One region of the Cupriavidus sp. CER-90 genome, then DNA from elsewhere that is predicted to be linked to it. Evidence: predicted binding sites of a transcription regulator. Region 1 holds the regulator's gene; each other region holds the start of a gene.
The links. The regulator sigma-54, encoded in region 1, starts transcription at its own class of promoters, with help from an activator protein. The targets are predictions, from matches to a motif close to TGGCANGNAANCTGCTTT.
Positions count from the first base shown of each region.

Region 2: the regulator sigma-54 is predicted to act here: its motif matches at 3,248-3,265, upstream of urtA (urea ABC transporter substrate-binding protein).
Region 3: the regulator sigma-54 is predicted to act here: its motif matches at 4,202-4,219, upstream of AC24R4_RS02300 (ammonium transporter).

Region 1 covers NZ_JBYGYM010000002.1:968,466-979,062, forward strand. Annotated here, with positions in the region: gene lptB (LPS export ABC transporter ATP-binding protein) at 8-808, shown strand; gene AC24R4_RS14950 (RNA polymerase factor sigma-54) at 984-2,465, shown strand; gene hpf (ribosome hibernation-promoting factor, HPF/YfiA family) at 2,516-2,869, shown strand; gene ptsN (PTS IIA-like nitrogen regulatory protein PtsN) at 3,370-3,825, shown strand; gene hprK (HPr(Ser) kinase/phosphatase) at 3,892-4,863, shown strand; gene AC24R4_RS14970 (PsiF family protein) at 5,059-5,397, shown strand; gene rapZ (RNase adapter RapZ) at 5,567-6,493, shown strand; gene AC24R4_RS14980 (LON peptidase substrate-binding domain-containing protein) at 6,551-7,204, shown strand; gene mutY (A/G-specific adenine glycosylase) at 7,253-8,416, opposite strand; gene AC24R4_RS14990 (dynamin family protein) at 8,488-10,431, opposite strand.
Region 2 covers NZ_JBYGYM010000002.1:325,329-335,925, reverse strand. Annotated here, with positions in the region: gene cyoB (cytochrome o ubiquinol oxidase subunit I) at 1-1,917, shown strand, start outside; gene cyoC (cytochrome o ubiquinol oxidase subunit III) at 1,923-2,567, shown strand; gene cyoD (cytochrome o ubiquinol oxidase subunit IV) at 2,567-2,917, shown strand; gene urtA (urea ABC transporter substrate-binding protein) at 3,329-4,588, shown strand; gene urtB (urea ABC transporter permease subunit UrtB) at 4,789-6,426, shown strand; gene urtC (urea ABC transporter permease subunit UrtC) at 6,428-7,627, shown strand; gene urtD (urea ABC transporter ATP-binding protein UrtD) at 7,624-8,472, shown strand; gene urtE (urea ABC transporter ATP-binding subunit UrtE) at 8,475-9,167, shown strand; gene AC24R4_RS12000 (urease accessory protein UreD) at 9,272-10,153, shown strand; gene AC24R4_RS11995 (urease subunit gamma) at 10,204-10,506, shown strand; gene AC24R4_RS11990 (HupE/UreJ family protein) at 10,564-10,597, shown strand, end outside.
Region 3 covers NZ_JBYGYM010000001.1:508,617-519,213, reverse strand. Annotated here, with positions in the region: gene AC24R4_RS02315 (hypothetical protein) at 1-359, opposite strand, end outside; gene AC24R4_RS02310 (Bcr/CflA family multidrug efflux MFS transporter) at 620-1,834, shown strand; gene AC24R4_RS02305 (mechanosensitive ion channel family protein) at 1,875-2,735, opposite strand; gene AC24R4_RS02300 (ammonium transporter) at 2,968-4,170, opposite strand; gene AC24R4_RS02295 (HU family DNA-binding protein) at 4,734-5,015, shown strand; gene AC24R4_RS02290 (acyl-CoA thioesterase) at 5,221-5,709, shown strand; gene AC24R4_RS02285 (CreA family protein) at 5,706-6,194, shown strand; gene AC24R4_RS02280 (class I adenylate-forming enzyme family protein) at 6,235-8,001, opposite strand; gene AC24R4_RS02275 (SDR family oxidoreductase) at 8,026-8,790, opposite strand; gene AC24R4_RS02270 (arylamine N-acetyltransferase family protein) at 8,971-9,867, opposite strand; gene AC24R4_RS02265 (Mpo1 family 2-hydroxy fatty acid dioxygenase) at 10,105-10,597, shown strand, end outside.

The DNA of each region.
Region 1 (10,597 bases):
AGTCCTGATGAACGATTCCGCCACGCTCACCGCCTCTGCCACGTCCTCCGCATCCGCCGTCCGCACCGACAGCAGCACGCTGGTCGTGCGTCACCTGAAGAAACGCTACGGCACGCGCACGGTGGTCAAGGACGTATCGCTCGATGTGAAAAGCGGCGAGGTGGTGGGGCTGCTGGGCCCCAACGGCGCCGGCAAGACCACGTCGTTCTACATGATCGTGGGGCTGGTGGCGCTGGACGAAGGCGACATCGTGCTCGACGACGAGCACATCAGCGGACTGGCCATTCACGAACGCGCCCGCATGGGCCTTTCGTACCTGCCGCAGGAAGCGTCGGTATTCCGCAAGCTCAACGTGGAAGAGAACATCCGCGCGGTGCTGGAACTGCAGGTGGAAAACGGCAAGCCGCTGCCCAAGGCCGAGATCGAACGCCGCCTGGATTCGCTGCTCGACGACCTGCAGATCGCGCATCTGCGCAACAACCCGGCGCTGTCGCTGTCGGGCGGCGAGCGCCGCCGCGTGGAAATCGCGCGCGCGCTGGCGTCGTCGCCGCGCTTCATCCTGCTCGACGAACCGTTCGCCGGCGTGGACCCGATCGCCGTGGGCGAAATCCAGCGCATCGTGAGCTTCCTGAAGGCGCGCAATATCGGCGTGCTGATCACCGACCATAACGTGCGCGAAACGCTGGGTATCTGCGACCACGCGTACATCATCAGCGAAGGCACCGTGCTGGCCGCCGGCCAGCCCGAGGAAATCATCGCCAACGAGTCGGTACGCCGCGTCTACCTGGGCGAAAACTTCCGCATGTAAGGCCCGGCCGCCTCCGCGGCCACACTGCCGACAGGCTTTCGGCAGGTCATCGGCAGGTCATTTTTACCGCACTTGCCCACGGCGATTTCAAAGCCGTTGCCGATCAGGAAGCCGAAGCGATAGGTTGTAGCAAATTCCGTTCCAACAACGGAAAGATGCGCATAGAATAGGTCGCATGAAACCTTCGCTTCAGCTCCGCCTCTCCCAACATCTGGCCCTGACGCCGCAACTGCAGCAGTCCATCCGGCTGCTTCAGCTTTCCACGCTCGAACTGCAACAGGAGGTGGAACAGGCGCTGACGGAAAACCCGCTGCTGGAACGCGAGAACGACTGGATCGAAAGCCCGCTGCGCGTGGCGGCTGACGGCTCCGTCAACCTGCAAAGCGCCCCGGCGCCGGCCCCGTCCGAACCGCAGGCCAACGGCGACGACCGCGGCGAACATGCGTCCGGCGGCGAGGAAGAAGGCTTCAGCGATTCCGGTGGCGAGGACTATGGCAACGACTGGAGCCTCGACGACTTCGCGCGCCGTCCGCAGAACGACGAAGACGAAAAGACGCCGATGCAGTTGCGCGATGCGGACCCCACGCTGCGCGAATACCTGATGGAACAGCTGACGCCGCTCAAGATTTCGGCGCGCGACAAGGGCCTGGCCATCTTCCTGATCGAATCGCTCGACGACGACGGGTACCTGAGTGCGTCACTCGAGGAAATCTGCACCGAACTGCCCGAAGAACTGGAATTCGAGGTGGAAGAAGTGCAGGCGATGCTGACGCTGCTGCAGAGCTTCGATCCGCCCGGCGTCGGCGCCCGCAATGCCGCCGAATGCCTGAGCCTGCAATTGAAACGGCTCCAGCATCCGCAGCGCGAACTGGCCCTGTCCATCGTCAATCATCATCTTGAATTGCTGGCGGTCAGGGATTACACGCGCCTCAAGAAAGCGCTGCAGGTGGACGAAATTGCACTAAAGGCGGCGCACGACCTGATCCGTTCGCTGGCACCGTACCCAGGGCATGCGTACAGCCGCCCCGACGCCGATTTCGTGGTGCCGGACGTGTTCGTGCGCAAGAGCGGCAGCGGCTGGATTGCCCAGCTGAATCCGGATGTGATGCCGCGCCTGCGCATCAACGACATGTACGCGCAGATCTTGCGCGGTGCAAAAGGCGAAGCGGGGGCTGCGGGACTGCAGCAAAAGCTGCAGGAAGCGCGGTGGCTTATCAAGAACATCCAGCAAAGATTCGACACGATCCTGCGGGTGGCGCAGGCAATTGTGGAGCGTCAGAAGAACTTTTTTTCGCACGGCGAAATAGCGATGCGGCCCTTGGTTTTGCGGGAAATTGCCGATACACTCGGTTTACATGAGTCGACCATTTCCCGGGTGACCACGAACAAATACATGGCCACGCCAATGGGTACTTTCGAGTTGAAGTACTTCTTTGGTAGCCACGTCTCCACGGAGACGGGCGGCGCGGCCTCTTCCACGGCGATCCGCGCGCTGATCAAGCAACTGATAGGAGCCGAAGAACCCAGGAATCCTCTTTCCGACAGCCGCATCGCCGAATTGCTGGGCGAACAGGGCTTTGTGGTCGCACGCCGTACGGTGGCCAAATATCGCGAAGCACTGAAGATCCCCGCAGTCAATCTCCGCAAGTCTTTGTAGCCGAGCCGCAACCGCCTGCCTGGTGCGGCTCTTTCAGAAGGAGAAGCGCTATGAACTTCAAGATCAGTGGACACCACCTCGACATCACGCCGCCGCTGCGTGAGTATGTGGAAACGAAACTGGAGCGAATTGTCAGGCATTTCGATCAGGTCATTGGCGTGAGCGTGCTGCTATCTGTCGACAACCACAAGGAAAAGGACAAGCGTCAGTACGCGGAAATCAATCTGCATCTCAAGGGCAAGGACATCTTCGTCGAAGCGCACCATGAAGACCTGTACGCCGCGATCGACTGTCTGGTCGACAAGCTCGACCGGCAGGTGATCCGCTACAAGGACCGCGTGCAGGGTCATGACCGGGAAGCGGTCAAGTACCAGATGGCTGAAGCCCAGCTACAGCAACAATAGGCTGGCAAATCCTTAACTGCCCCTCGAGGCGGACGTCAGCGTCCCCGAAGAGGACTGACAGGAAGAGAGCAAAGCCGCGCATCTGCGCGGCTTTTTTGATGGGCGCGCGCCCGCGTCGGACTGAAATCCTCCGTTACCTTCGCACCACGGCCGAAACCATTTGATTTGCCGGGGGTGTTCGCATCTTGCGCGGCTCGGTGTATGCTGCGCCATACAAGAACGACAGGCAGAACGGTCCCGGTGACCCGGACGGCAGGCCGCGTGACGGAAGATCATGCGGGCGCCGGCGGCAATATCCGGGTGGGCAATCCGGCCGGCCAATCCGCGGCACCACCCGCGGCGCCGGCGCTGCAGTGCACAAGCGCGCTGTGGCCCTGCTCTATAATGAGCCGGACGTTCCAATGCGGGCGTCCACCAAGCACTCGATATCCTGAATTGCCCCATCCGGCGGGACGGCATTTGTGCGCCGTATCGCCAACCTGACTTCTCGTGCATCGCCCATGAATCGTTTGGCCAAATTGCTGCCACCCGGCAACATCCATCTCGACGTCACCGTCACCAGCAAGAAGCGGGTCTTCGAGCAAGCCGGGCTCCTGTTCGAGAACAACCATGGTGTGGCCCGCGCCACCGTCACGGACAACCTTTTCGCCCGCGAATCGCTGGGTTCGACCGGCCTGGGTGCCGGCGTCGCCATCCCGCACGGCCGTATCAAGGGCCTGAAGCAGCCGCTGGCCGGCTTCATGCGCCTGGCCGAGCCGATTCCGTTCGAATCGCCCGACGGCAAGCCGGTCTCTCTGCTGATTTTCCTGCTGGTGCCCGAACAGGCCACCCAGCAGCACCTCGAAATTCTCTCGGAAATCGCACAATTGCTGTCCGACCGCGAGATGCGCGAAGGCCTGGCCACGCTGCCCACGCCCGAAGCCGTCCACCAGTTGCTGACCGAATGGCATCCGTGACGATCCGCAGGCCGGCCTGGCTGGCCGCCTGAAGCCATACCGCCCCCCTCGTAGAAAGCACCCCGCATGGAACTCACCGGCGTCACCTCGCAGTCGATCTTCGACGACAACGCAGCCGACATCAAACTGTCGTGGGTCGCCGGTCTGGAAGGTGCCGACCGGGCCTTTGACGTCGAATTCGCTCGCGAAGCCACTTCCGCCGCCGATCTGGTGGGCCACCTGAACCTGATCCACCCGAACCGGATTCAGGTGCTGGGCAAGCCCGAAATCCAGTATTACCAACGCCTGGACGACGAACCGCGCAAGCGCCAGATGGGGGAACTGATCCTGCTGGAGCCGCCGTTCCTGGTGGTGGCCGATGGCATGGAGCCCCCGCCCGACCTGGAACTGCGCTGCACGCGGTCCTCGACCCCGCTGTTCACCACGCCGGTGTCCTCGGCGGCCGTGATCGATCACCTGCGCCTCTACCTGTCGCGCATCTCCGCGCCGCGCGTGACGATGCACGGGGTATTTCTGGACATCCTCGGCATGGGCGTGCTGATCATGGGCGAATCGGGCCTGGGCAAGAGCGAGCTGGGCCTGGAACTGATTTCGCGCGGCCATGGCCTCGTGGCGGACGATGCCGTCGATTTCGTCCGGCTGGGCCCCGACTTCATCGAAGGCCGCTGCCCGCCGCTGCTGCAGAACCTGCTCGAAGTGCGCGGCCTGGGCCTGCTCGATATCAAGACGATCTTTGGCGAAACGGCGGTGCGCCGGAAGATGAAGCTCAAGCTCGTGGTGCAGCTGGTACGCCGCAACGATGGCGAATTCGAACGGCTGCCGCTCGATTCCCAGTACCTGGACGTGCTGGGCCTGCCGATCCACATGGTGAAGATCCAGGTGGCGGCCGGCCGCAACCTGGCCGTTCTGGTCGAAGCCGCCGTGCGCAACACGATCCTGCGGCTGCGCGGCATCGACACCCTGCGCGACTTCATGGACCGCCAGCGCGCGGCCATGCAGGCCGACGTGGTATCGCGCGGCCAGGGTCGGCTGCTCTGAGCCGCTACCGCGCCCGTCTGCAAACGCCCGCTTCATTCGCGGGCGTTTTTCATTTGCTTACAAGCCTGGCATAGCCCTTCGTCAACGAACTGCGGGCGGCCGCCGTTTTGTGCTGTAATGGGCGCCGAGCCCAGGTTCCGCCAGACGCCGGCATGGCGCGCGGCCACGATGTGTTTCCACAGCCAGGAGAGAAGCATGAAAAAGCTGATCGCGATGTGTTTGCTGGTTACCCCCCTGTTCGCCACGGCCGCGTTTGCCCAGGGCGCCTCCGCTCCGGCCGCTGCCGAGAAGTCCGGCAAGACCGCGCAGCAGGAAAAGATGGCGGCCTGCTCCAAGGCCAACAAGGGCAAGAAGGGCGACGAATACAAGAAGGCGCAGAGCGAGTGCCTGTCGGCCAGCGGCCCCGCCCCCGCCGCCGAGCCGAAGACCCAGCAGGAAAAGATGGCCGCGTGCGCCAAGGCCAACAAGGGCAAGAAGGGCGACGAATACAAGAAGGCACAGAGCGAGTGCCTGTCGGCCAAGCCGGCAACCTGATCGGCGCGGTTCGCAACCCCGGTTCATGACCCCGGGGTTCACAAACCGTTACGCGGCCCGATCCGGGCAATGTTCCCTCGGAAAATGGCGAATCCTCTGCGATTCGCCATTTTTGTCTGGGGCAAGCTGTCATGACGCGGTTACCTTGCGGTGCTATCCTTGCGTCGCTATGCGGATCATTCTCATCACCGGAATTTCCGGCTCCGGCAAGTCGGTCGCCCTGAACGTCCTGGAAGATGCAGGCTACTACTGCGTCGACAACCTGCCGGCCCAGTTCATCCCCGAGCTCACGGCCTATCTGGCCGACCAGGGCTATACCCATCTTGGCGTGGCCACGGACATTCGCAGCCGCGAGTCGCTGGCGCGGCTGCCGGACACCGTCCGCGAGCTTTCCGCCCATCATCAGGTGCAGGTGCTGTTCCTGACGGCCAATACCGATGCGCTGGTGCAGCGGTATTCGGAGACGCGCCGCCGCCACCCGCTGTCGACCCGCGTCGGCGTGGGCCCGGACGGTGCGCCGCTGGGGGTCCCGGAAGGTGCCGGGCCAGGCGGACCGGGCGCAACGGTCAGTACGTCGCTGATCGAAGCCATCGAAATGGAACGGGGGCTGCTCAGCCCGTTGTCCGAGTCCGCCCATCGCATCGATACCAGCAATGTGCGCACCAACACGCTGCGCAGCTGGGTCAAGGAACTGATTCGCAACGACAGCGCCAGCGGCCAGTCGCTCACGCTGCTGTTCGAATCGTTCGGCTTCAAGCACGGGGTGCCGAGCGACGCGGACATGGTGTTCGATGTGCGCTCGCTGCCAAACCCCTATTACGATCTGGCCCTGCGCCCGCTGACCGGCCGTGACGCGCCGGTGGTGGACTTCCTGCAGAGCCAGCCGATGGTGCTGGCCATGGCCGAGGACATTCGCGCCTATGTCGAGAAGTGGCTGCCGAGTTTCATTGCGGACAACCGCAGCTACCTGACCGTGGCCATCGGCTGCACGGGCGGCCAGCATCGGTCGGTCTTCATTGCCGAACGACTCGCCAACTATTTCCGGGCCCATGGTAATGTGCTGGTCAGACACCGCGAATTGGCCCCGGCCGGCTGACACGCGGGCTTGAAGGAACGGCCCTGGCGCCGTCCCGCCACTGGAGCGGCCAATCGCATGTCGACACTCCCCCCAGACACCGCATCCCCGGGCGCCATCATCGAGGCGCTGCCGCTGTTTCCCCTCAACACGGTACTCTTCCCCGACGGCCGCCTGCCGCTGCGGGTGTTCGAGAAACGCTACGTCGACATGGTGCGCAACTGCATGCGCGATGGCACGCCGTTCGGCGTCTGCCTGATCACCAGCGGCGAGGAAGTCGCGCGTGCCGGCCACGAGACGGTGCCCGAGGAAATCGGCTGCCTGGCGCAGATCGTCGACTGCAACATGGAGCAGCTGGGCGTGCTGCTGATCGAGACCCGCGGACGGCGGCGCTTCCGCGTGCTGTCCCACGCCACGCGCGACGACGGCTTGCTGGTGGCCCAGGCCGAAGTGCTGCCCGACGATGTCATCGACTGCAAGCTGGAGCTGCTGAGCGAGTGCCTGGAGGCGCTGCGCCGCATCGTGGCATCGGTGCATAGCGAACAGCCGGACAAGTCCCGGCTGCCGTTTGCCGAACCGTATCTCTGGGACGACCCGACCTGGGTGGCCAACCGGCTATGCGAACTGCTGCCCGTGCCGCTCAAGGCCAAGCAGATGCTGATGGCGCTGCCCGATGCCGGCATGCGCATCGAAATCGTCCACCGCTACATGCGGCAGCACCACATCGTCTGACGGCACCAATCAATCGTCAGAACGCCAGAAACTCAGGAACTCAGAAATTCAGAAAAGTCCGATGCGCGCCTGGTCTTCGAGCAGGCGCCGCACGGGTGCGGGCGTGCCCAGCGCGTCAAGGTCGTCCAGCGACAGCCAGCGCCGCGCCTGGCCCATATCGCCGTTGGCGGGCCGCGTTGCCGCGTCGAGGTCCACGCGAACCGCACGGATCAGCAGCCGGAAGTGCGTGAACACATGCGTCAGTTCCCCAGCCAGATGCGCGCGCACGGGCTGGCCGAATTGCCGCGCCGACTCCAGCGCGGCATCCTCGGCGGCTTCCGCGTCGAACGGCAGGCTGTCCACCGCGATCTCCGGCAGGCTCCACAGCCCGCCCCAGATGCCGCTGTCGGGCCGCAGGTTGACGAGCACATCGCGGCCATGGCGCACGATCAGCATCACGGTGCTGCGTTCGGGAATCGCGGCACGCGGCTTGGGCGTGGGCAGCAGCGCCGTCAGGCCGTCCCGGCGCGCCACGCAGTCCACCGCGAGCGGGCAGCTGTCCGCATCGCCCAGGCACGCCGGCTTGCCGCGCGAGCAGATCGTCGCGCCCAGATCCATCAGCCCCTGCGTATAGGCCACCATGTCTTCGGCCTGGTTCGGTCCGGCCGGCGGCAGCGCCTGGCCGGCCAGCGCCCACATGCGCGCCTCGACGGCACGTTCGCCGGGGTAGCCGTGGATGCCGAACACGCGCGCAAAGACGCGCTTGACGTTGCCGTCGAGGATGGGCGAGCGCACGCCCGCGCTGAACGCGGCGATGGCCGCCGCCGTCGAGCGCCCGATGCCGGGCAGCGTGACGAGCACGTCGGGATCGGTGGGGAACACGCCGCCGTGGTCTTCCATGACGGCCTTCGCGCAGCGATGCAGGTTGCGCGCACGCGAGTAGTAGCCCAGGCCGGCCCACAGCGCCATGACCTCGTCGGCCGGCGCGGCAGCCAGCGCCGCCACGGTGGGCAGCGCCGACACGAACCGCCGGAAGTACTCGATCACGGCCGCCACCTGGGTCTGCTGGAGCATGATCTCCGAGAGCCAGATGCGGTATGGGTCGCGCGTGTTCTGCCACGGCAGGTCATGCCGGCCATGCTGGCGCTGCCATGCGACCACACGCATGCCGAAATCGGCGGGTACGGCGGTTTCATCGGGGAGCACGGGCACGGCAGCAGGCTTGCGGGGCATTGCGGGGAGTCTGGAAAAGAAAAGGCGCCGCTCGAAGGCGGCGCCACATGATACCAACGATGGCGGAACGGCTATGCAGCGCGGGCCGCAGCCTCGACCGGAACCTCCACCAGCTTGCGCGTGAAGGATTCGATCCGGGTGCTGCGCTCGTCCAGGCCGTTCAGCACATCCTCCAGTTCGGCGATGCGGCTTTCCAGCGTGTCGGTGGCCTCGTGGATGCGCTCGATCGAATCCACGCGGCGGCGCAGCTGCTTCTGGTGCTCGCGCACCTGCGCTTCCAGCGGCGTCATCACCGACTTGAGCCAGATCTCGATGTCGCGGTTCAGGTCGCGGAAGTTCTCCAGCACGCGGCTGGCCATCGTCGCAAACGCATTCTGGACCAGTTGCGGACGCGAACGCGTCAGCATGTTGACGGTGCCGAAGTGCGCGTTGACCAGCGCCAGCGTCTCCTGCAGCTCGGCCGCGTAACGCGACGTCACGAACTGCATCGGCGACGGCAGCGTGAAGCCGTGCTCGGCGTTGAAGCGGCGATACATGCTGTCCACCAGCTGGTGCAGGCCGGCGATCTTCTGGTCGGCGTCCCGGATCAGCCCGGCAAGCTGGCCGAACAGCGCCTCCATGTCTTCGCGCAGGCCGCGCGAGAAGAATCGCTCCTTCATCTGCTCGCGCTTGTCGCGCATGGTGCGGCGCACGTCGCGCAACTGCAGGCTCTTGATGATGTCGGCGCTGTGGCGGCCGAACACCAGGCGCAGCGCCTGGAACTTGGCGATGCTCTGCTCGAACTCTTCCTTTTCGCTCTGCACGCGCATCAGCATGTGCTTGACCATCGCGTGGTTCTTGCCGCGCAGGCCGCGCAGTTCGAACAGCTGCTCGACGATATCGCGCCGGCGGCTCTGCAGCAGCTGCTGCGCACCGCGCGACATCTCCTGCACCAGGCGATGCACCTGGTCGGACACGATCTCGCGCCGCTGCGGAATCAGCTGGTCGGACAGCACGTTCTCGAACTGCATCAGGTTGCTGCGCACCAGCATGGGCTGATCGTGCGTGACCTTGGCCACCAGGCCCTTCTGCGCCGACACCGGATACACGCGGCGCTCCTCGATGCCGAGCGTCTGCGCCGTGGTGCGAACCTGGCGCGCGATCTCGCCCGCGATCTCGGGCGACGACTTCAGCGGGTCCCACAGGCCATCGATCTTGTTGAGCACGGCCAGGCAGCCCCGGCGATGGCCCGCGCCCACGTGGCTGCGCCACAGCGCCAGGTCGCTCTTGGTCACGCCGGCATCCGCGGCCAGCACGAACACCACCACGTGCGCATCGGGAATCAGCCGCAGCGTCAGTTCCGGCTCGGTACCGATCGCGTTCAGGCCCGGCGTGTCCAGGATCACCAGGCCCTGTCGCAGCAGCGGATGCGGGAAGTTGATCACCGCATGGCGCCAGCGCGAGATCTCGACCATGCCGTCGGCATCGACCGAATAGGCGGCATCGGGGTCGTTCTCGTTGTACAGGCCCAGCGATTCGGCCATGGCCGGCGTCACGCGCGTGGTTTCCACCACGTGCTGGAACGCGGCCAGCATGCCCTCGGGCGACGACGGGTCCAGCGGCACCGTGGTCCAGTGCGAATTGGACGAGCCGGGCTCCATGAAGTCGGCCGTGGAGGCGTCCTGCAGGCGCGTTTCGATCGGCAACAGCCGGATGCAGGGCGGCTCGTGCTCGTCGTAGCGCAGCTCGGTCGGGCACATCGTCGTCCGTCCGGCGGACGAAGGCAGGATGCGGCGACCGTAGTCGGCAAAGAAGATGGCGTTGATCAGCTCGCTCTTGCCGCGCGAAAACTCGGCAATGAACGCCACCTTGAGGCGGTCGCTCTTGAGCACGCTCTGGATGCGCTGGGCGCGGTCGTCCGCGGTGGCGTCATGCAGGTCGTACTGTTGCAGCCAGGACTGGAATTCGGCGAGTGACTGAAGGACCCCGGTTCTCCAGGCGCCATATTGTTCGAATTGTTGGGCGAGGCTCGTCATGAGGGATTCGCTGTGTCGGCTTGGATTTATGGTGTTGGGCGCGTACTGCACGACTGGCACCGGGCTTGTCCGTTGACCCGCGGACCCGAAGCCACTCGTCTTTGCCGGATGCCGTTGTCATCGGGGCGAATCCGGCCGTTTTGTAACTTTTTATGACTGGGCACAC
Region 2 (10,597 bases), 640 kb from region 1:
ACGCTGAGCTGCGTGGCCCTTGGCGGGCTGGGGCTGCTCGGCGCGATCACGTATTTCAGGAAGTGGAATTACCTGTGGGTCGAATGGATCACTTCGGTCGACCACAAGCGCATCGGCGTGATGTACTCGCTGGTGGCGCTGATCATGCTGCTGCGCGGCTTTGCCGACGCCATCATGATGCGTACCCAGCTGGCGGTTGCCACCAACGGCGCCACCGGCTTCCTGCCGCCCGAGCACTATGACCAGGTGTTCACGGCCCACGGCGTGATCATGATCTTCTTCGTGGCCATGCCGCTGATGACGGGCCTGATGAACCTCGTGGTGCCGCTGCAGATCGGCGCGCGCGACGTGGCGTTCCCGTTCCTGAATACGCTGAGCTTCTGGCTGTTCGTGGCCGGCGCGCTGCTGGTCAACATCTCGCTGGGGGTTGGCGAATTCGCGCGTACGGGCTGGCTGGCCTATCCGCCGCTGTCGGGCCTGGACTACAGCCCGGGCGTGGGGGTGGACTACTACCTCTGGTCCTTGCAGATTTCAGGGTTGGGCACGCTGCTGACCGGCGTGAACTTCCTGGTGACGATCCTGAAGATGCGCGCCCCGGGCATGACCCTGATGCGCATGCCGGTGTTCACGTGGACGGTCTTCTGCACCAACGTGCTGATCGTGGCCGCCTTCCCGGTGCTGACGGTGTCGCTGGCCCTGCTGGGTCTGGACCGCTACTTCGACATGCACTTCTTCACGAACGACGGTGGCGGCAACGCCATGATGTACGTGAACCTGATCTGGATCTGGGGCCACCCCGAGGTCTACATCCTAGTGCTGCCGGCATTCGGTATCTTCTCGGAAATCATCGCCACGTTCTCGGGCAAGAAGCTGTTCGGCTACAAGTCGATGGTGTATGCAACGAGCGCGATCATGGTGCTGTCGTTCATCGTGTGGCTGCACCACTTCTTCACGATGGGCTCCGGCGCCAACGTGAACGCGTTCTTCGGCATCACGACGATGATCATCTCGATCCCGACGGGCGTGAAGATCTTCAACTGGCTGTTCACGATGTACCGTGGCCGCGTGCAGTTCACGTCGCCGGTGCTGTGGACGCTGGGCTTCATGATCACGTTCGTGATCGGCGGCATGACCGGCGTGCTGATGGCCGTGCCGGCAGCCGACTTCGTGCTGCATAACAGCCTGTTCCTGATTGCCCACTTCCACAACGTGATCATCGGCGGCGTGCTGTTCGGCTACCTGGCCGGCATCACCTACTGGTGGCCGAAGGCGTTCGGCTTCAAGCTGAACGAGCGTCTGGGCAAGTGCGCCTTCTGGTGCTGGATCGTCGGTTTCTACTTTGCCTTCATGCCGCTGTACGTGCTGGGCCTGATGGGCATGACCCGTCGTCTGAACCACACGAACAACCCGGAATGGACGCCGTGGCTGCATCTGGCCGTGGTGGGCGTGGTGTTCGTGGCGCTGGGCATCTTCTTCCAGGTGCTGCAGATCGTCGTGTCGATCCGCGACCGCAAGAAGCTGGCCGACGTGACGGGCGACCCGTGGGGTGGCCGTACGCTGGAATGGGCCACGTCGTCGCCGCCGCCGTTCTACAACTTCGCGCACACCCCGGTGGTGCGTGACCTGGACGCGTTCGCCGACATGAAGGCCCGTGGCGAGAAGCTGCCGACCAGCGGCTTCGAGCAGATCCACATGCCGAAGAACACGGCTGCCGGCTTCTACATGGGTGCCTGGAGCCTGGCGCTGGGCTTCGCGCTGATCTGGCACATCTGGTGGCTTGCCGCCGTTGGCCTGGTCGGCATGGTGGTGGCGTTCATCCGTCGCGCCAACGATGACCACATCGATTACTACGTGCCGGCCGCCGAGGTCGAGCAGATCGAAACCCGCTACCAGCAGCGTGTGGCTGCACAGGGCTGATAACGATGTCGACAGAAGTTCTTGACCGCTTTGGGGCGCAAGCCCCCGCGCATGCGCACTCGCACGACGAGTCGCACGACCACGCCCATCACGACACCAGCGAGAACACCATCTTCGGTTTCTGGCTGTACCTGATGAGCGACTGCATCCTGTTCGCGTGCCTGTTCGCCGCGTTCGCCGTCCTGCGCGGCGAAGTGGCGGGTGGCCCGTCGGGCAAGGAGCTGTTCGAGCTCAACTACGTGCTCGTGGAAACGGCAATCCTGCTGTTCTCGTCGATCACCTACGGCTTTGCCATGGTGTCGATGCAGAACCAGCAGCGCGGCCGCGTGATGTTCTGGCTGGCCGTGACGTTCCTGCTGGGCGCAGGCTTCATGGCGATGGAAATCAACGAGTTCGCGCACCTGATCCATGAAGGTGCCGGCCCGAGCCGCAGCGCCTTCCTGTCGTCGTTCTTCACGCTCGTGGGCACCCACGGCCTGCACGTGGCAAGCGGCATGCTGTGGATGCTCGTGCTGATGTACCAGCTGTCGAAGAAGGGCCTGACCCCGGCCGTGGCCAAGCGCCTGAACTGCCTCAGCCTGTTCTGGCACTTCCTGGACGTGGTCTGGATCGGTGTGTTCACCGTGGTCTACCTGATGGGAGCAATGTAATGGCACAGCAACACGCAAGCGCCGCCCACGGCGCGTCGCATGGCCACAGCAGCGTCAAGTCGTATGTGATCGGCTTCGTGCTGGCGGTGATCCTGACCGTGATCCCGTTCAAGATCGTGATGGACGGCTCCATCGACCGCGCCACCACGCTCTGGATCATCCTGGGCATGGCCGTGGTGCAGATCATCGTGCACCTGAAGTACTTCCTGCACCTGGACGGCTCGGATGGCCAGAAGTGGAACGTGATGGCACTGCTGTTCACCGTCCTGATCCTGTTCATCGTGCTGGCCGGCTCGCTCTGGATCATGCACAACATGAACGCCAACATGATGCCGTGGATGAGCAAGTGACCGTCGTCACCGGTATCTGAAGAAACGGGGCCCCTGCGGCCCCGTTTTTTATTGCATTTTTCCCCGGCCGCTTCAGGCCGCTTCAGGCCGCTTCAGGCCGCGGCGGGAGGGTGGGGCCGAGCGGCCTCTCCGCCCAAAATCTTGCCGCTGGTGCGCCGCGCACCGATCCCTTCCCGCCATGCACCGCATCGGGCCGATGCACGTCGCCGGTGCATGCGTCCGTTCCTGCCCCTTCGCCAGCCCGGCACCTTACTGGTGCGGCCCCGATCCATCCCATCCGATTTGTCTCGCCGCCGTTGCCTGGCAACGGTTTGCGGTCGTTGCCGCGCTTGGCACGCAAGTTGCAGAAGCGTTACCCGGGGTGCGTAGTCCCTGACCACATACGACAAATTGGACAGAATGGGAGCTGCAATGAAACGACGTGACATGCTGAAGCTGTCGGCGGTAGCCGCCGCGGCGATGATCGGTACCAGCCCGCTGATGGCGCAGACGAAAGAACCGATCAAGGTCGGCATCCTGCATTCGCTGTCGGGCACCATGGCCATCTCCGAGACTTCGCTCAAGGACGTGGCGCTGATGACGATCGACGAGATCAACAAGAGCGGCGGCGTGCTGGGCCGCAAGCTCGAGCCCGTGGTGGTCGACCCCGCTTCCAACTGGCCGCTGTTCGCCGAGAAGGCCCGTCAGCTGATCACCAAGGACAAGGTAGCCGTGACGTTCGGCTGCTGGACGTCGGTGTCGCGCAAGTCGGTGCTGCCGGTCTATGAAGAGACCAACGCGCTGCTGTTCTACCCGGTGCAGTACGAAGGCGAGGAAATGTCCAAGAACGTGTTCTACACGGGGGCCGCGCCGAACCAGCAGGCCATCCCGGCCGTGGAATACCTGATGAGCAAGGAGGGCGGCGGTGCCAAGCGCTTCTTCCTGCTGGGCACCGACTACGTGTATCCGCGCACCACCAACAAGATCCTGCGCGCGTTCCTGAAGAGCAAGGGCGTGGCCGACAAGGACATCGAAGAGGTCTACACCCCGTTTGGGCATAGCGACTACCAGACCATCGTCGCCAACATCAAGAAGTTCTCGCAGGGCGGCAAGACGGCCGTGATCTCGACGATCAACGGCGACTCCAACGTGCCGTTCTACAAGGAACTGGGCAACGCCGGCCTGAAGGCCAAGGACGTGCCGGTGGTGGCCTTCTCGGTGGGCGAGGAAGAACTGCGCGGCATCGACACCAAGCCGCTGGTGGGCCACCTGGCCGCCTGGAACTACTTCATGTCGGTCAAGAACGGCGAGAACGACGCGTTCAAGAAACAGTGGGCGGCATGGGTCAAGGCCAACAACCTGCCTGGCGGCGACAAGCGCGTGACCAACGACCCGATGGAAGCCACCTACGTCGGTATCCACATGTGGGCCCAGGCCGTGAAGAAGGCCGGCACCACCGACGTGGACAAGGTGCGCGCCGCCATGTACGGCCAGACCTTCAAGGCGCCGGACGGCTTCACGCTGACCATGGGCGACAACCATCACCTGTACAAGCCCGTGATGATCGGCGAAGTGAAGGGCGACGGCCAGTTCAACGTGGTCTGGAAAACGCCGAAGCCGATCCGTGCGCAGCCGTGGAGCCCGTTCATCGCGGGTAACGAAGGCAAGGCCGACAAGGTCGGCGGGAACTAAGCGCTGCCGACCGTTGTTATGCGCTCCCCTCTCCCATGCAGTGGGAGAGGGGTGGGGGTGAGGGTAAAACCTCTCAAGATGCGAGTGCGGCGACTTGACCTGCCGTGCCCTCACCCCCGGCCCCTCTCCCGCAGGCGGGAGAGGGGAGCAAGGACAAGAACAATACTAGACGCGATCCATCGCGCGAACCAGGCTCCTGAATGCACCGACCCAATCTCCGCTCGTGGCTGCGCGCCATGCTCGCTGCGTTGCTGCTGGCCGCTGCCCCGCTCTGGGCCGCCACGCCGCTCACGCAGGCCGACCTGAAGCCGCTGGCCGAGGACGACTTCGACGCCAAGACCGCCGCGCTTGCCAAAGTCACGCAGGCGCCGGCCGAACAGGCCGGCCCGATCCTGAAGGCACTGCAGGACGATGCGCTGCAGTACGCGCCATCGGTCGGCATGGTGCGCCAGGATGGTGACAAGTATCTCGATGCCATCAGCGGCAAGCCCGTCGCCGTGAAGAGCGATGCGTTGGAATCGCTGACGCTGAACAACAGCCTGCGCACCATCGTCGACAGCGCCGCCAGCAGCCTGCTGCTGCAGTCGCCGGACATCGCGGTACGCACGCAGGCCATCAACACGCTGCTCGACCAGCCCGGGAACGCGTCGCGCGAGGCGGTCGAGGCCGCCCGCAAGGCCGAGGCCGATGCCGGGCTGCGTGCCCGCCTGGACGTGATCTGGGCCAATACCGTACTGGCCCAGGGCACCGAGGCCCCGCGCGATGCACGGCTCGATGCCATCCGCATCCTGGGCAGCGACAGCAACCCGCAGTCGCGCCAGAAGCTGATGCCGCTGATGGAAAAGGACGATGCCGGCAAGTACAAGGAAGCCGACGAGGGCGTGCGCGTGGCCGCCCAGCAGGCCATCGACCAGATGCGCAGCGAACAGCGCCGCGCCGAACTGCTGGGCAACCTGTTCGCCGGCCTGAGCCTGGGCAGCGTGCTGCTGCTGGCGGCGCTGGGCCTGGCCATCACGTATGGCCTGATCGGCGTCATCAACATGGCGCACGGCGAATTCCTGATGATCGGCGCCTATGCCACGTACGTGGTGCAGACGCTGTTCCGCGCCTATGCGCCGAATGCGTTCGACTGGTACCTGGTGGCGGCGCTGCCGGCCTCGTTCCTGGCGGCTGGCGTGGTCGGCTTCGCACTGGAGCGGATCGTGCTGCGGCATCTGTACGGCCGTCCGCTGGAAACGCTGCTGGCCACGTTCGGTATCAGCCTGCTGCTAATGCAGGCCGTGCGCACGATCTTCGGCGCGCAGAACGTGGAGGTGGCCAATCCGGTGTGGATGAGCGGCGGCTTCGATGCGATGGCCGGGCTCGTGATCCCGTACAACCGCGTGGTCATCATCCTGTTCGCGCTGGCCGTGGTGGCCGTGGCGTGGGCCGTGCTGAACCGTACCCGTCTGGGCCTGTTCGTGCGCGCCACGACGCAGAACCGCACCATGGCAGCCTGCGTGGGCGTGCGCACGTGGAAGGTGGACAGCTACGCGTTTGCCTTCGGCGCCGGCATTGCCGGGCTGGGCGGCTGCGCGCTGTCGCAGATCGGCAATGTGGGCCCCGACCTGGGGCAGGCGTACATCATCGATTCGTTCATGGTCGTGGTGCTGGGCGGGGTGGGGCAGCTGGCCGGCACCATCGTCGGGGCATTCGGCCTCGGCATCATCAACAAGTTCATCGAGCCGTTCTACGGCGCGGTGCTGGCCAAGATTTTCGTCCTCGTGCTGATCGTGCTGTTTATCCAGAAGCGGCCGCAGGGACTTTTCGCGCTCAAGGGGCGCAGCGCGGAGGCCTGACATGAGCAGCTTTTCCTCTTCATCCCGCAAGGCGTTCAAGCTGTCGGTGCCGGAGCGCCAGCCGCTGTTCTCGGGCCGCGTATGGACGCTGCTGGTGCTGCTGACCGTGGTCGTGGCCATCGGCGTGCCCATCTGCGCGCTGGTGCTGCCGGAGACCCATCCGCTGCACCTGTCGGCCTACGCGCTGACGCTGTTCGGCAAGATCATGTGCTTTGCGCTGGCGGCCATCGCGCTGGACCTGGTGTGGGGCTACTGCGGCATCCTGAGCCTGGGCCACGGCCTGTTCTTCGCGCTGGGCGGCTATGCGATGGGCATGTACCTGATGCGCTCGATCGGCCGCGAGGGGGTCTACAAGAGCGACCTGCCCGACTTCATGGTGTTTCTGGACTGGAAGGAGCTGCCGTGGTTCTGGCACGGCACCGAGCACCTGCCGTATGCGCTGCTGCTGGTGGTGCTGGTGCCCGGCGTGCTGGCGTGGCTGTTCGGTTTCTTCGCGTTCCGGTCGCGCATCAAGGGCGTGTACCTGTCGATCATCACGCAGGCCATGACCTATGCCGCGATGCTGCTGTTCTTCCGCAACGAGACGGGATTCGGCGGCAACAACGGCTTCACGGACTTCAAGCGCATCGCCGGCTTCGCGGTGGCAGCGCCGCAGACCCGCGCCGCCCTGTTCGTGCTGACCTTCCTGGCGCTGGTGGCCGGCTTCATAGCGTGCCGCTACATCGTCACGTCGAAGCTGGGCCGCGTGGTGACCGCCGTGCGCGACGCCGAAACGCGCGTGATGTTCTCGGGCTACAACCCGCTGGGCTACAAGCTGTTCGTCTGGACGTTTTCGGCCGTGCTGTGCGGCATTGCGGGCGCGCTGTACGTGCCGCAGGTGGGCATCATCAACCCGGGCGAGATGTCGCCGGCGAACTCGATCGAGATGGCCGTGTGGGTCGCCGTCGGTGGCCGCGGCACGCTGATCGGGCCCATCGTCGGCGCGTTCCTGGTGAACGGCGCCAAGACCATGTTCACGGCCTACTTTGCCGAGTACTGGCTGTTCCTGCTCGGCGCGATGTTCGTGCTGGTGACGCTGTACCTGCCCGATGGCGTGGTGGGGCTGGTGCGGCGCCTGCGGGGCCAGCGCACCGCCGCGGAAAAGATCGAGGCGGCCACCGATGAAGCGGCGGTGGCGCCGCAACAAGGGAGCAACGCATGAACGCCGCGCTGGGACTGCAACAGGCAGAGAGCGGAGACGCCACCGGCCTGGGCCGCATCGTCGAACCCGGTGTCATCGACACCACGCACGGGCCCATCCTCTATATCGAGGACCTGACCGTGCAGTTCGACGGCTTCCGCGCGCTGAACAAGCTGTCGCTGTCGATCGACCATGGCGAGCTGCGCTGCGTGATCGGCCCGAACGGCGCCGGCAAGACGACCATGATGGACGTCATCACCGGCAAGACCGGCCCGCGCAACGCGAACGTCACGGGACGCGTGTTCCTGGGCCAGACCATCGACCTGATGCGGATGACCGAGCCGAAGATTGCCCAGACCGGCATCGGCCGCAAGTTCCAGAAGCCCACCGTGTTCGAGCAGCACGCCGTATGGGAGAACCTGGAACTGGCGATGAAGGCCGACAAGCGCTGGTGGTCGTCGCTGCGGGCGCGGCTGACCGGCGAAGGACACCGCCGGATCGAGGAAACCCTGGCGCTGACGGGCCTGGAGGACGAGGCCTACCGGCCCGCCGGCCTGCTGTCGCACGGCCAGAAGCAGCGGCTGGAGATCGGCATGCTGCTGATGCAGCAGCCGCAGCTGCTGCTGCTCGATGAACCCGTGGCCGGCATGACCGACGAGGAAACCATGCAACTGGCGGCGCTGCTCAACAGTCTGCGCGGCAGTTGCTCGATGATGGTCGTGGAGCACGACATGGAGTTCGTGGCCGCGCTGGCGGGCGACGCTGGCCGGGTGACGGTGCTGGCCGAAGGCAGTCTGCTGGCCGAGGGCACCCTCGACGCCGTCAAGCGCGACGAGCGCGTGATCGAATCCTACCTGGGAAGATAACCATGCTGCAGGTCAATGCACTGAACCAGTTTTACGGCGGCAGCCACATCCTGCGCGATGTGTCGTTCGAGGTGCCGCACGGCAAGCTGACGACGCTGCTGGGCCGCAACGGCGTGGGCAAGAGCACGCTGCTCAAATGCCTGATGGGCGTGGTGCCCACCCGCAGCGGCAGCGTCAGCTGGGACGGCAAGGCGCTGGAGAAGAAGGCGCCCTATGATCGCGTGTCGGCCGGGCTGGCCTACGTGCCGCAGGGCCGGGAGATCTTTCCGCGCCTGAGCGTCGAGGAAAACCTGCTGATCGGCGCCGCCAGCCGGGGCAAGCCGGCCGGCATACCCGACCGCATCTACGAGCTGTTTCCCGTGCTGCGCACGATGCGCCAGCGCCGGGGCGGCGACCTGTCGGGCGGGCAGCAGCAACAGCTGGCCATCGGCCGCGCGCTGATGAGCGAGCCCCAGCTGCTGATTCTTGACGAGCCGACCGAGGGCATCCAGCCGTCGATCATCCAGGACATCGGCCGCGCGCTGCGCCTGCTGGTGGACGAATTCGGCATGACCGTGCTGCTGGTGGAGCAGTACTACGAATTCGCGCGCCATCTGGCCGATCACTACGTGGTGATGAGCCGGGGCGAAGTGGTGGCCAAGGGCGCGGGCGCGACGATGGAACAGGACGGCGTGCGGGAACTGATCGCGGTGTGATGCCCCGCCGAAGGCACGCGTGCTGCCGCGCCTTCCGGTGACGGCGGCCGCGCGCTATGATCCGTGGCATACCTCCGCGCGCGTCCGCGCCTGCCTTTTTCATCATGCGTCATCCGGATTTTCCTTCGTCACTCGCCATGCCTGTTGGTTGGCACGCCAGCCTGCGCCTGCGCTTTGCAAACCGCGCGGGCCGCACCGCCATGGTCGAGCGCCGGCACGAGGGGCCGTTGCGCGTGCAGAAGCCGCTCTACCCGGAAGGGGCCATCTGTCATGGCGTGGTGCTGCACCCGCCGGCCGGCGTGGCCGGGGGTGACCTGCTCGATATCGACATCGCCGTGGAAGCCGGCGCGCACGCCGTGCTGGCGACGCCGGGCGCCACCAAGTGGTACAAGTCGCAGGGCCGCGACGCGGCGCAGCAGGTGCGTATCGAAGTGGCCGAAGGGGCCAGGCTGGACTGGCTGCCGCAGGAGAACATCGTGTTCGACGATGCCCGGGCGCGCATTGCCACCGATGTGGTGGTGGCGCCCGGCGGCAGCGCCATCGGCTGGGACGCCGTGGTGCTGGGCCGGCTGGCCTCGGGCGAGCATTGGGCCCGCGGTTCGCTGTGGCTCGATACGCGCATTGCCGGCCCGGACCGTGCGCTGTGGATCGAGCAATCGCTTCTCGACGCCGGCTCGCCGTTGCGCGGCGCGCTGGCCGGCATGGACGGCCTGCCCATCCTGGCCACGCTGTGGGCCGTGGGGCAGGGCGCCACGCAGGAACTGGCCGAATCGCTGGCCGAGCGGTTGCCGTATCGCCCGGACCTCCGGGCCGGCGTGACCTGCCTGGCAGGCCGTGGACAACCGGCAAGCCAGTCGATGCTGCTGGTCCGCGTGCTGGGCCGCGACATGGAGGCGGTGCGCCACCTGATGATCGATTGCTGGAACACCCTGCGCATGCCGATCCACGGCGTGCCGGCCCGGCCCCTGCGGCTCTGGGCCACCTGACGGCACATCAACAAGAACGCCAACAAGAACACCAGAACGGAAACGCCAACATGGAACTGACGCCGCGCGAGAAAGACAAGCTGCTGATCTTCACCGCCGCCCTGCTGGCCGAGCGCCGCCGGGCGCGCGGGCTCAAGCTCAACTACCCCGAGTCGGTGGCGCTGATCACCGCCGCCATCATGGAAGGCGCGCGGGATGGCCGCACCGTGGCCGAACTGATGCACGAAGGCACCACGGTGCTGCGCCGCGAGGACGTCATGGACGGCGTGGCCGAGATGATTCCGGAAATCCAGGTGGAAGCCACGTTCCCGGACGGCACCAAGCTGGTCACCGTGCACCACCCGATCGTCTGAAGCCATTCCCCGGCCCAGCGCCCGAACCGAACGCTCAACAAGAAGAGGACCAACCCTATGCAACGCCCGACTTTCGCCCGCGTCATGACCG
Region 3 (10,597 bases), on a different contig from region 1:
AGCTGGAAGAGCACGTGCTTGCCCGGGATCGACTGGCAGCGGCGCAGGCGCGTCTCGCCGTCGATCTCGATGGGCAGGATGTCGTTGAGCTGGCGGCAGGCGCGTGCCAGCACGCTGTCCGGGCGATTGGTATTGCGCAGCAGTTCGGGAACGCCGGCCGCACCGGTGTTCTGTCCGGTGGCCGCGCCCTTGAGCATGCGTGACAGGGCCTCGGCTTCGTCGATCGCCACGGGCGCGGGCGACGAAGCCGGTGCCATGGCGGGCGGCTTGCCAGGCGCGGCCCATGCGGGCAACGACGGCAAGGCTGCGAGTGCAACCAGGCTCAGCGAAGCAATAAACGGCGTATGTCGTATGGTCATGCAGGATAACGTTGCCGGGGACGGGTCCCGTGATCCGTCTCCCGCGATGCGTCTGACTGCGTGGTCTGGGGACATCCGTCCCGACAGGCACGCATTGTACCCTCCACGCCGCCACACGTGAAAGCAGCGCCACCCGTGATGCCGCACGGGCAGCCGGTTTGCGGCGGATTTTCCACGGTACGTCTGGTGACTTGACGCGCGCGCCGCCAGGGGCTTGCCCGCTATGCAACAATTGCGGCTTGTCTTACCGGATCCCTTTCATGACGTCCTCCGCAAGCGCGCGCACCGACGCGCGCTTTCCGCTCTGGCTGCTGATCTGCGCGTCGCTCACCGCCATCGCACCGCTTTCCATTGACATGTACCTGCCCAGCTTCCCCGCGCTGGCAGCCGACCTTCATACCGATATCGGCAAGGTGCAACTGACGCTGGGCACCTTCCTGGTGGGACTGGCCATCGGCCAGGCGTTCTACGGCCCGGTCAGCGACCGTTTCGGGCGCAAGGCGCCGCTCTATGCGGGCCTGACGATCTATGGCGTGGCCGCCGCGGGCTGTGCGCTGGCGTCGAGCGTGGAGTCGCTGATGGTCTGGCGCTTCCTGCAGGCGCTGGGCGGCTGCACCGGGCTGGTGGTCTCGCGGGCGGTGATCCGCGACCGCCTCGAGGCACGCGAATCCGCGCGGGCCTTTTCGTCGCTGATGCTGGTGATGGGGCTGGCGCCGATCCTGGCGCCGCTGATCGGTGGGGCCGTCCTGGCGGCCACGGGGTGGCGGGCGATCTTCTGGATTCACTGCGGCGCGGCCGTGCTGCTGCTGTGGCTGATCCATGCGCGCATGGAAGAATCGCTGGATCCGCAGCGCCGCCGCACGCTGCATCCCGGCACGGTGCTGCGCGGCTACTGGGAGCTGTTGCGCGACCGTGAATCCCTGGGGTACTCGCTGTCCGCCGGCTGCGTGCAGGGCGGGATGTTCGCCTATATCGCGGGCTCGCCGTTCGTGCTGATCGAACTGCATGGCATCGATCCCTCCCACTACGGCTTTGTTTTCGGGGCCAACGCATTTGGCCTGATCGCGATGTCGCAGGTCAACGCCAGGCTGGTGCGCGCCCGCGCGCTGGACGATGTGCTGCGCGTCGCGCTGATCGCGCCATGCGTGGCGGGCCTGACGCTGGCGGCGGCCACGCTGCTGGGCGTGGCGTCGCTGCCGGTGCTGCTGTGCTGCTTCTTCGTGTTCCTGGCCGGGCTGGGATGCATCACGCCCAACGCTTCGGCGCTGGCCCTGGCGCATCAAAGCCATCGGGCCGGCACGGCGTCTGCCCTGATGGGCACGCTTCAGTTCGGTTTCGGCACGCTGGCCGGTGCGGCGGTCAGCGTCTGGCACGACGGCACGGCGCTGCCGCTGGCCGTGGTGATGGCGGTCTGCGGCAGCGGCGCCGTGCTGCTGCGTCTGTACGGGCGGGCCGGCATGCGCCAGCCCGGGTGATCGGCCAGGCCGATGGTCCCGGGCGCGCCGGGCTCGCGGCTCAGGCGGCCTGGTTGGCCGGCTGGGTCAACGGCACGGCCGGGGCGTTCTGCATGACCACCATCTGCGCCGGCATCGGGGCGGCAAAGCCGGCCGCGCCGAAGCTGTCGCGGATGGTCCGATTGGTGTCGAAGTACACCTGCCAGTAGTGGTCGTTGTGGCAGTACGGGCGTACCGCCAGCACCGGCCCCACCAGCGTGAATTCCAGGATCTCGACATCGACCGCCGGTTCGGCCAGCACGTTCGGGATGGCGGCCAGTTTTTCCTTGAGCAGCGCGATGGCTGCCACGGCGTCGGTGGTGCCGGCCAGTTGGGCCTTCAGTTCCACGCGCCGGTACGGATTGGCCGTGAAATTCTGGATCGTGTCGCTGAAGATCTTGTTGTTGCCGACCACGGTCAGGACGTTGTCCGGGGTATCGAGCGACGTGGCGAACAGGCCAATTTCGCGCACCGTGCCGGTCACGCCGCCCACGGTCACGAAGTCGCCCACCTTGAACGGACGCAGGACCACCAGGAACGCGCCAGCAGCGAAATTCGACATCAGTCCGGACCACGCCATGCCGATGGCTACGCCGGCCGCCGCGATCAGCGCCGCGAACGTGGTGGTCTGGATGCCGAAGTAGCCCAGGATGCCGATCACCAGCACGACATTCAGCGTGACGGTGACGATCGAGCCGACATAGCGCAGCAGGGTGGGGTCGACGCTTTGCCTGGCAAGCGAATTCTGTACGAGCCGTACCACGAAATGAATCAGCCAGCGGCCCACCACCCAGAACGCCAGCGCGGCCAGGATTTTCACGCCGAATATGGTGGCGTAGCTGTAAATGACTTCGCGGATGCTTTGCAGCGAGGTGGTATCCATGAACATACTCCTGTGATTTACGGGCAGGAAAAACAGGGACAGCGAAAACGAAAGCATGCTGTCGATAATGTCAGGATCACAAGGCACGCCTGTGTCGGCGTTTGAGGAAACGGCAAGGGCATTATTGGGCGCTCGCGCGCGAAAGTTCAAGTCAATCTTTTTTGCGCGCCAAGTAAAAACGGCCGGGTTAATGCCCGGCCGCTTTTTCCACAATGCCCTGCAAATCCGTGGTTTACCAGTTGGTTTCACGCTCCGGCGTGGCCGAGATGCGGTGCAGCGTCAGGTCGGCGCCGTTGAACTCCTCTTCCGGGTCCAGGCGGATGCCCACCAGCTTCTTCAGCGTGCCATAGACCACCGTGCCGCCAACCAGCGCGACCACGATCCCCATCAGCGTGCCGGCCACTTGCGACACCAGCGACACGCCGCCCATCCCACCCAGCAGGCGGCTGCCGAAAATGCCCGCGGCAATGCCGCCCCAGGCGCCGCAGAGGCCGTGCAGCGGCCAGACACCCAGCACATCGTCGATATGCCATTTGTTCTGGGCCAGCGTAAACAGATAGACGAACAGCACGCCCGCCACGGCGCCAGTCACCAGCGCGCCCAGCGGATGCATGATGTCGGAGCCTGCGCAGACCGCCACCAGTCCGGCCAAAGGGCCGTTGTACGAGAAGCCCGGGTCGTTGCGGCCAGCCGCCCAGGCCGCCAGCGTGCCGCCGACCATCGCCATCAGCGAATTGATGGCCACCAGGCCGCTAATCTTGTCGATGGTCTGCGCGCTCATCACGTTGAAGCCGAACCAGCCCACGGCCAGCACCCAGGCGCCCAGCGCCAGGAAGGGGATGTTCGATGGCGGATGCGCGCTGATGCGGCCATCCTTCTGATAACGGCCGCGGCGGGCGCCCAGCAGCAACACGGCGGGCAGGGCGATCCAGCCGCCCACCGCGTGCACGACCACCGAACCGGCAAAGTCGTGGAACGGTGCGCCCGTTACCGAAGCCAGCCAGTCCTGCACGCCCAGGCGGTTGTTCCAGACGATGCCTTCGAAGAACGGATAGACAAAGCCCACCAGGACGAAGGTCGCCATCAGTTGCGGATTGAAGCGCGAGCGTTCCGCGATGCCGCCCGAGATAATCGCCGGAATGGCGGCGGCAAACGTAGCCAGGAAGAAGAACTTCACCAGTTCGTGGCCATTTTTCTCGGCCAGCGTCTCCGCGCCTGCAAAGAACTGGACCCCATAGGCGATGGTGTATCCGATGAAGAAGTAGGCCAGTGTCGACACCGCGAAATCGACCAGAATCTTTACCAGTGCATTGACCTGGTTCTTCTTGCGAACCGTGCCAAGTTCCAGAAATGCGAACCCCGCGTGCATTGCCAGCACCATGATCGCGCCCAGCAGGATGAACAAGGCATCCGTGCCTGTCTTCAGGTTCTCCATCGTTACCTCATGCTCAAAATGGGAGCACGGATAAGCAATTAGCGTTCCAGTTTTGGGCGCAAAACGGGGAATGCCGCGCCAAATCTGGGCGCCCCGCACCCGTCACGCTGTCGGCGCACCCCGGCAGACGGCACGGAGCAGGCGAGGGTGGGGCGATCGTGGGGCATGCGTGCGCCAAAAAGACGCATGTCAGTGCGCGAGTGGACCCTGATTGGTGCATGGCGCCGCGATGCCCCGAAAATGCGCGTAGCGGGCTGGCCATCCAGCCTCGGCAAATCGGAAGGCGGAAATTGCGCAGTCGGGTCAATAATCGGCAATAATCTGCCGGTTTCATAAAGTGCGCCGTCCGATACGTCCTGATCCTCAAATGTGATGTGCCGATTCGAAAAACAGAGGGGTAAAAACCCCGCTAAGTCTTGTCGGAGAACGATTTCCGGCAGTTTTCGTTGCATCGGTGCCACTGGGGATTGCTCAAGCCGTAAAGGGCAGATTAGACTGCGCCGATCGGACTTTTGCCACTTGGCAAAAGTCCGGTGACGACGACCAAACAAGGGAAATCAGCCATGAATAAAGGTGAACTGGTATCGGCCATCGCCGCGGAAGCAGAACTCAGCAACGCCGCCGCCGAGCGCGCGCTGAACGCTGCGCTGGACAGTATCAAGAAGGCAGTTGCGAAGGGTGACTCGGTTACGCTGGTGGGTTTTGGCAGCTTCAGCTCGGGCAAGCGTGCTGCACGTACCGGTCGCAATCCGCGCACCGGCGAAACGATCAAGATCCCGGCCGCCAAGACGGTGAAGTTCTCGGCCGGCCAGGGTTTCAAGGACGCCGTGAACAAGAAGAAGTAAGCGCATCGCGTCCGGAGCGTTACAGAAGTACAGAAGTACGGAAGTACAGAAAGCGGCCTGCGGGGCCGCTTTTTTTATTTGTCCCGCAGGGTATTCAGACTGTTTTGCTGCTTCGCAGCGGAAATCGCGCGCTTCCGATATGCCATGACCCGGCCCAGCGGGTTACACTGCCCGCGCCTCATGCTCGATTTCTGGATTTTCTGCGATGAATGATCTGTCCCACCAGCTGTCCATGACCGTGCTGATGACGCCGGACATGGCCAATTTTTCAGGCAACGTCCACGGCGGCACCATCCTCAAGTACCTGGATATGGTGGCCTACGCGTGCGCGAGCCGCTACGCCGGACGGTATGTCGTGACGCTGTCGGTTGACCAGGTGGTGTTTCGCCAGCCGATTCACGTCGGCGAACTGGTGACGTTCCTGGCGGCGGTGAACTTCACGGGCCGCAGCTCGATGGAAATCGGCATCAAGGTGGTGACCGAGAACATCCGCAGCAAGGTGGTTCGCCACACCAACAGCTGCTATTTCACGATGGTGGCCGTGGACGACAACGGCACGCCGGCCGAAGTGCCGCCGCTGCAGCCGCGCGACGAGGTGGAGCGCCAGCGTTTCGAAGCCGCCCGGCAACGCCGTGCGCTGCGCCAGGAAATGGAGCGCCGCCACGACGAGATCAAGGGGGCGACCACCGAATGACGCCGAGGCCGTTGCGTATTGTGCTGGCGGCTGGGCTGGCATGTGGCCTGGCCACGCTGCTGGTTGCCGCCCATGCCGAGGAAATCGGTAGCGTTTCGACCAATTTCCGGGTGACGGGGTCGGACAAGGTCGTGATCGAGGCCTACGACGATCCGCAGGTGGATGGCGTGACATGCTACGTGTCGCGGGCCCGTACCGGCGGCATCAAAGGCACGTTCGGCATGGCCGAGGACCCGCCCGAGGCGTCGATTGCCTGCCGGCAGGTGGGGACGATCGCGTTCAAGGGCCCGCTCAAGGCGCAGGAAGATGTGTTTTCCGAACGCATGTCGATCCTGTTCAAGACGCTGCACGTGGTGCGCGCGGTGGATCGCAAGCGCAATACGCTGGTCTACCTGACCTATTCGGACCGCATCGTCAGCGGCAGCCCGCAGAACGCGGTGACGGCCGTCCCGGTGCCTGCCGGGACGCCGATTCCTGTGAAGTGACAGCCTCGCGGCGTCGCCGAGCGGTGCGACGCCGGCCTTCCTATTCGAACAGCTTGCGCAGGTTCGATTTCAGGATTTTGCCATTCGGATTGCGGGGCAGCATGTCGTCGCGGACGATGATCCGCACCGGCACCTTGAACGCGGCCAGCTGCTGGCGCACGAAATCCTGCAGCTCCGCTTCGGTGGCCCGGGCGCCCGGCTTCAGGCTGACCACGGCGCCCGGCTCCTCGCCCAGCGTCCGGTGCGCAATGCCGACCACGGCCGCATCCATGACGGCCGGATGCGCATACAACGCGCTTTCCACCTCGATGCAGTAGATGTTCTCGCCGCCACGGATCAGCATGTCCTTCATGCGGTCGACGATGTAGAGAAAGCCTTCCTCGTCCAGCCGCGCCACGTCGCCGGTGTGCAGCCACCCGTCGACAAAGGTCTTTGCCGTGGCCTCGGGCTTGTTCCAGTAGCCACGCACGACGTTGGCGCCGCGCACCATCAGTTCGCCGATCTCGCCCGGCGGCAGCGCATTGCCGAAGCCATCGTCGATCTTCATCTCGCCGATCGGCAGCGCGGGGCCGCTGGCGTCCGGCCGGTGAATGTACTCGTCGGCGCTGTGGCTGGTGAACGTGGCGGAGGTTTCCGTCATGCCCCAGCCGATGCCGGGCGCGGCGTTCGGAAAGGCCGCCTGGATCCGGCGCACCAGCTCGGGCGATGCCGGCGCGCCGCCGTAGTGGACGTTTTCGAGCGACGACAGGTCGAATTCGTCGCGCCGCGGATGTTCGATGATCTGCCAGGCGATCGTCGGTACGCCGCCGGCCGACGTGCATCGCTCGCGTTCGATCAGTTCCATTGCGCGCAGCGTGTCCCAGCGATACATCAGCACGATCTTGCCGCCGCTGGCCAGCGCCCCGTTCAGCACCGACATGCAGCCGGTGACATGGAAGAACGGCACGGCCAGCAGCGCGGCCTTCTGCGGTGCATCGGGATTCGGCTCCGGCACCGGCTCGCCGCGCCGCAGCAGGTTGCGCAGCGGGCTGAACTGCGCGCAGACGGCCACGGAGCAGGCGTTGCGATGCGTGCCGACGGCGCCCTTGGGTTTGCCCGTGGTGCCCGACGTATAGAAGATCGTGGCGTCGTCTTCGGGGTCGAGCGGCACCAGCGGCAGCGATTGCGACGGCAGCGACGGCCAGGCGCCGGACTCGCCGATCACCGACGCCAGCGGCACGATGCGCGGGTCGTCGAACGTGGCGTCAGCCGGCGCCCGGGACACATAGATGCGTTCCAGCGCGGGGCAGTTCGGCAGGTGCTCCAGGATGCGGTCAAGCCGCTCGTGATCGACGATGGCGATGCGGCTGCCCGAATCCGACAGGCCGTATTCGAGTTCGGGGCCGGTCCACCAGGCATTGAGCGGCGTGACGATGGCGCCCGTCAGCAGCCCGGCATAGAACGCCACGGGCCACTCGGGCAGGTTGCGCATGGCCACGGCCACGCGGTCGCCCTTGCGCACGCCGTCGCGCACCAGCTGGTGGGCAAGCGCGGTGGCGGCCAGCGCAAATGCGCGATAGCTGACCCGTTCGTCCTCGTAGACCACGAACGTCTTTTCGCCCCAGCCCGCGGCCACCAGGAACAGGTCGCGCAGCGTGGGCGGGGCATTCTTCCAGACCGTGGTAGGAATGCCCCGGATCACACGCGTCTCGGTTTCGAACGGCGCCCCGGAGGCGGTCAGCCGGGCGTGCGCCTCGGCCATCGACATGACCGGCCACTGCGGGCCGGCCGGCGAGGGTTGCTGCGGATGTTGCGGATGTTGCGACATGCGTTGCCTCCCGCGCAAGACAGATCAGATCGTGACGCCCCCGTCCACCACCAGGGCCTGGCCCGTCATGAACGTGCTGGCCGCCGAAGCCAGGAAGCAAGCCGCGCCGGCGATTTCCACCGGCTCGCCGATGCGGCGCAGCGGCGCGTTCTCGGTGGACTGCTTGTAGCGCACGGGATCGTCCCACAGCGCCTTGGCGAAATCGGTCTTGATCAGACCCGGGGCAATGCAGTTCACGCGCACGTTGTGCGGCCCGAATTCCACGGCCAGGTTGCGCGCCAGCTGGAAGTCGGCCGCCTTCGAGACGTTGTAGACGCCAATCGTGGGCGATCCGCGCAGGCCGCCGATCGACGACACGATGATGATCGAGCCTTCCTTGCGTTCGATCATCTGCGGCGCCACCATCTGGATCAGCCAGTGGTTCGAGATCACGTTGTTGTCCAGCACCTTGCGGAACTGGTCGTCCGACACACCGCTCATCGGCCCGTAGTAGGGATTCGACGCGGCGTTGCAGACCAGGATGTCGACCTTGCCGAAAGCGCGGTGGGTTTCGTCGACCAGGTTTTGCAGGGCTTCCTTGGACGAAATATTGGCGGCCACGGCCAGCGCGGTGCCGGCGCCGTGTTGCGCATTGATGGCATCGGCCACTTCCTGGCAGGCCTCGGCCTTGCGCGACGAGATGACGACCTTGGCGCCCTGGATGGCCATTTGCTCGGCAATGGCCCGGCCGATACCGCGCGAGGACCCGGTGATGATGGCAACCTTGCCCGACAGATCGAACAATGACATGGTGTCTCCTGATAGGGATGGGCAGCGGTCCTGGCCGCCGCCTGAATCGTGAATGGGCCGGGACATTATGGGCAGGCGTCGTTTCCCAGTCCACAGCCCGACTCGCGCGGCAGGGCCGATATCAGCAAACTTTCTGCGGGCAATTCACGCGATGCATGAACCGTGCCGCAGCGCGGAATGTCAGGGCGCTGCCAGGACGGCCGGCAGCCGTGCCGCCAGCGCGGCGCGCAGGTCGTCGTCGATACGGATGCCGAAGCGGTCGGCCAGGACGTCGATGACGCTGCCGGCCGTCGCCAGGTCGGTCTTTTGCACGCTGCCGTCCGGCATGCGCGCGGTCAGGCTGCCGTTGCCGAGCGACAGCCGCGTGCCGTCGGCCTCCGTGCGGGCGGCGATCAGCTTCTGCGTAAAGTGGCTGTCGGGATGCGTCGAGACGTACCAGTTGCGCGCCACGTAGTCGATTTGCGGTTGCGGGGTCAGGTCGAAGCGATACAGCAGGCGCCAGGCCTGTGCATCGTCCGCGTTCGCCTCAGGATCACGCACGGCCAGATCATGCGAATGGAAGCCCGTGCCGGCCACGGCGGGCGGTGTGGGCAGCAGCCGGTACGGTGAGGCGGCAGCCGCCGGCAGTGACAGCGCCAGCGCGCGGTCCGGCGTGGGTCCGCCAAAGCCGACATCGGCGACATGGCTTTCGTGCGCCACTTCCACGCGCAGCAGCATGTGCGACAACCCCGTGGGGCGCTCGTCGGGCACGTTCCAGCGCACGCGGGCGGCCAGTGGCGTCACCGCGAATCCCAGCGCCTTGAGGCCCGCGCAAAACAGCGTATTGAGCTCGAAACAGTAGCCGCCGCGGCGCTGCGCGACGAGCTTGTCGAATACCGTCGGCAGATCGATATTCACGCGCCAGCCCACCAGCGGGGTCAGGTTTTCGAACGGGATATGCCGCAGGTGGGCGCCGATCAGGATATTCAGCGTGTCCAGGGTGGGCGACAGATCGGCCTCGGTGCCGATGCCGATCCGTTCGAGCCAGGCATCGCGCTGGCCGATGGTGAGGGCGGGGATCTCGTCTTCGTGGCGCATATCGAGGGGACTGGAAGTATTAGTAGGGCGGCTCGAACGGCGGGTAGACCCTCTTCCGGAGCACGCGGTGCGTCACTAATATAAATCCACAGCAAAACCCGGCGCGCAACGTGGTCTGGCCGTGCCGGTGACCGGCTGGTGCGAACGCGCACGAGAGAGAGACCAGAAAGCGCCTGAAAACAGCCAGAAAACAGCCAGAAAACAGCCAGAAAACAGCCAGAAGAGAGGAGACGCCCCGTGAAAACCCTGATCGATCATCTGTCCGGCTACGCAGCCTACCACCGTGACAGCCGTAACGTCGTCACGCATTTCGTCGGCATTCCGATGATCGTGCTGGCCGTTACCGCGCTGCTGGGCCGCCCCGCCATGCCGCTGGGGGACGGCGTGCTGTTCCTGACGCCGGCCATCGTCGTCTATGTGCTGGCCTGCCTGTTCTACCTGCGCCTGTCGTTCGGCTTTGGCGTGGCGATGGCCGCGATCCTGGCGCTATTCGTGTGGGCGGGGGCATGGATTGCCGCGCTTTCCACCGTGGCATGGCTGACCACGGGGATCGGCCTGTTCGTGGCAGGGTGGGTCATCCAGTTCGTCGGTCACTACTTCGAGGGTCGCAAGCCGGCCTTTGTCGACGACCTCGTCGGCTTGCTGGTGGGGCCGCTGTTTCTGGTGGCCGAAGCCGCCTTTGCCATGGGGCTGGCGCGCGAAACGCGCGATGCGATGGCCGCGCACGCCC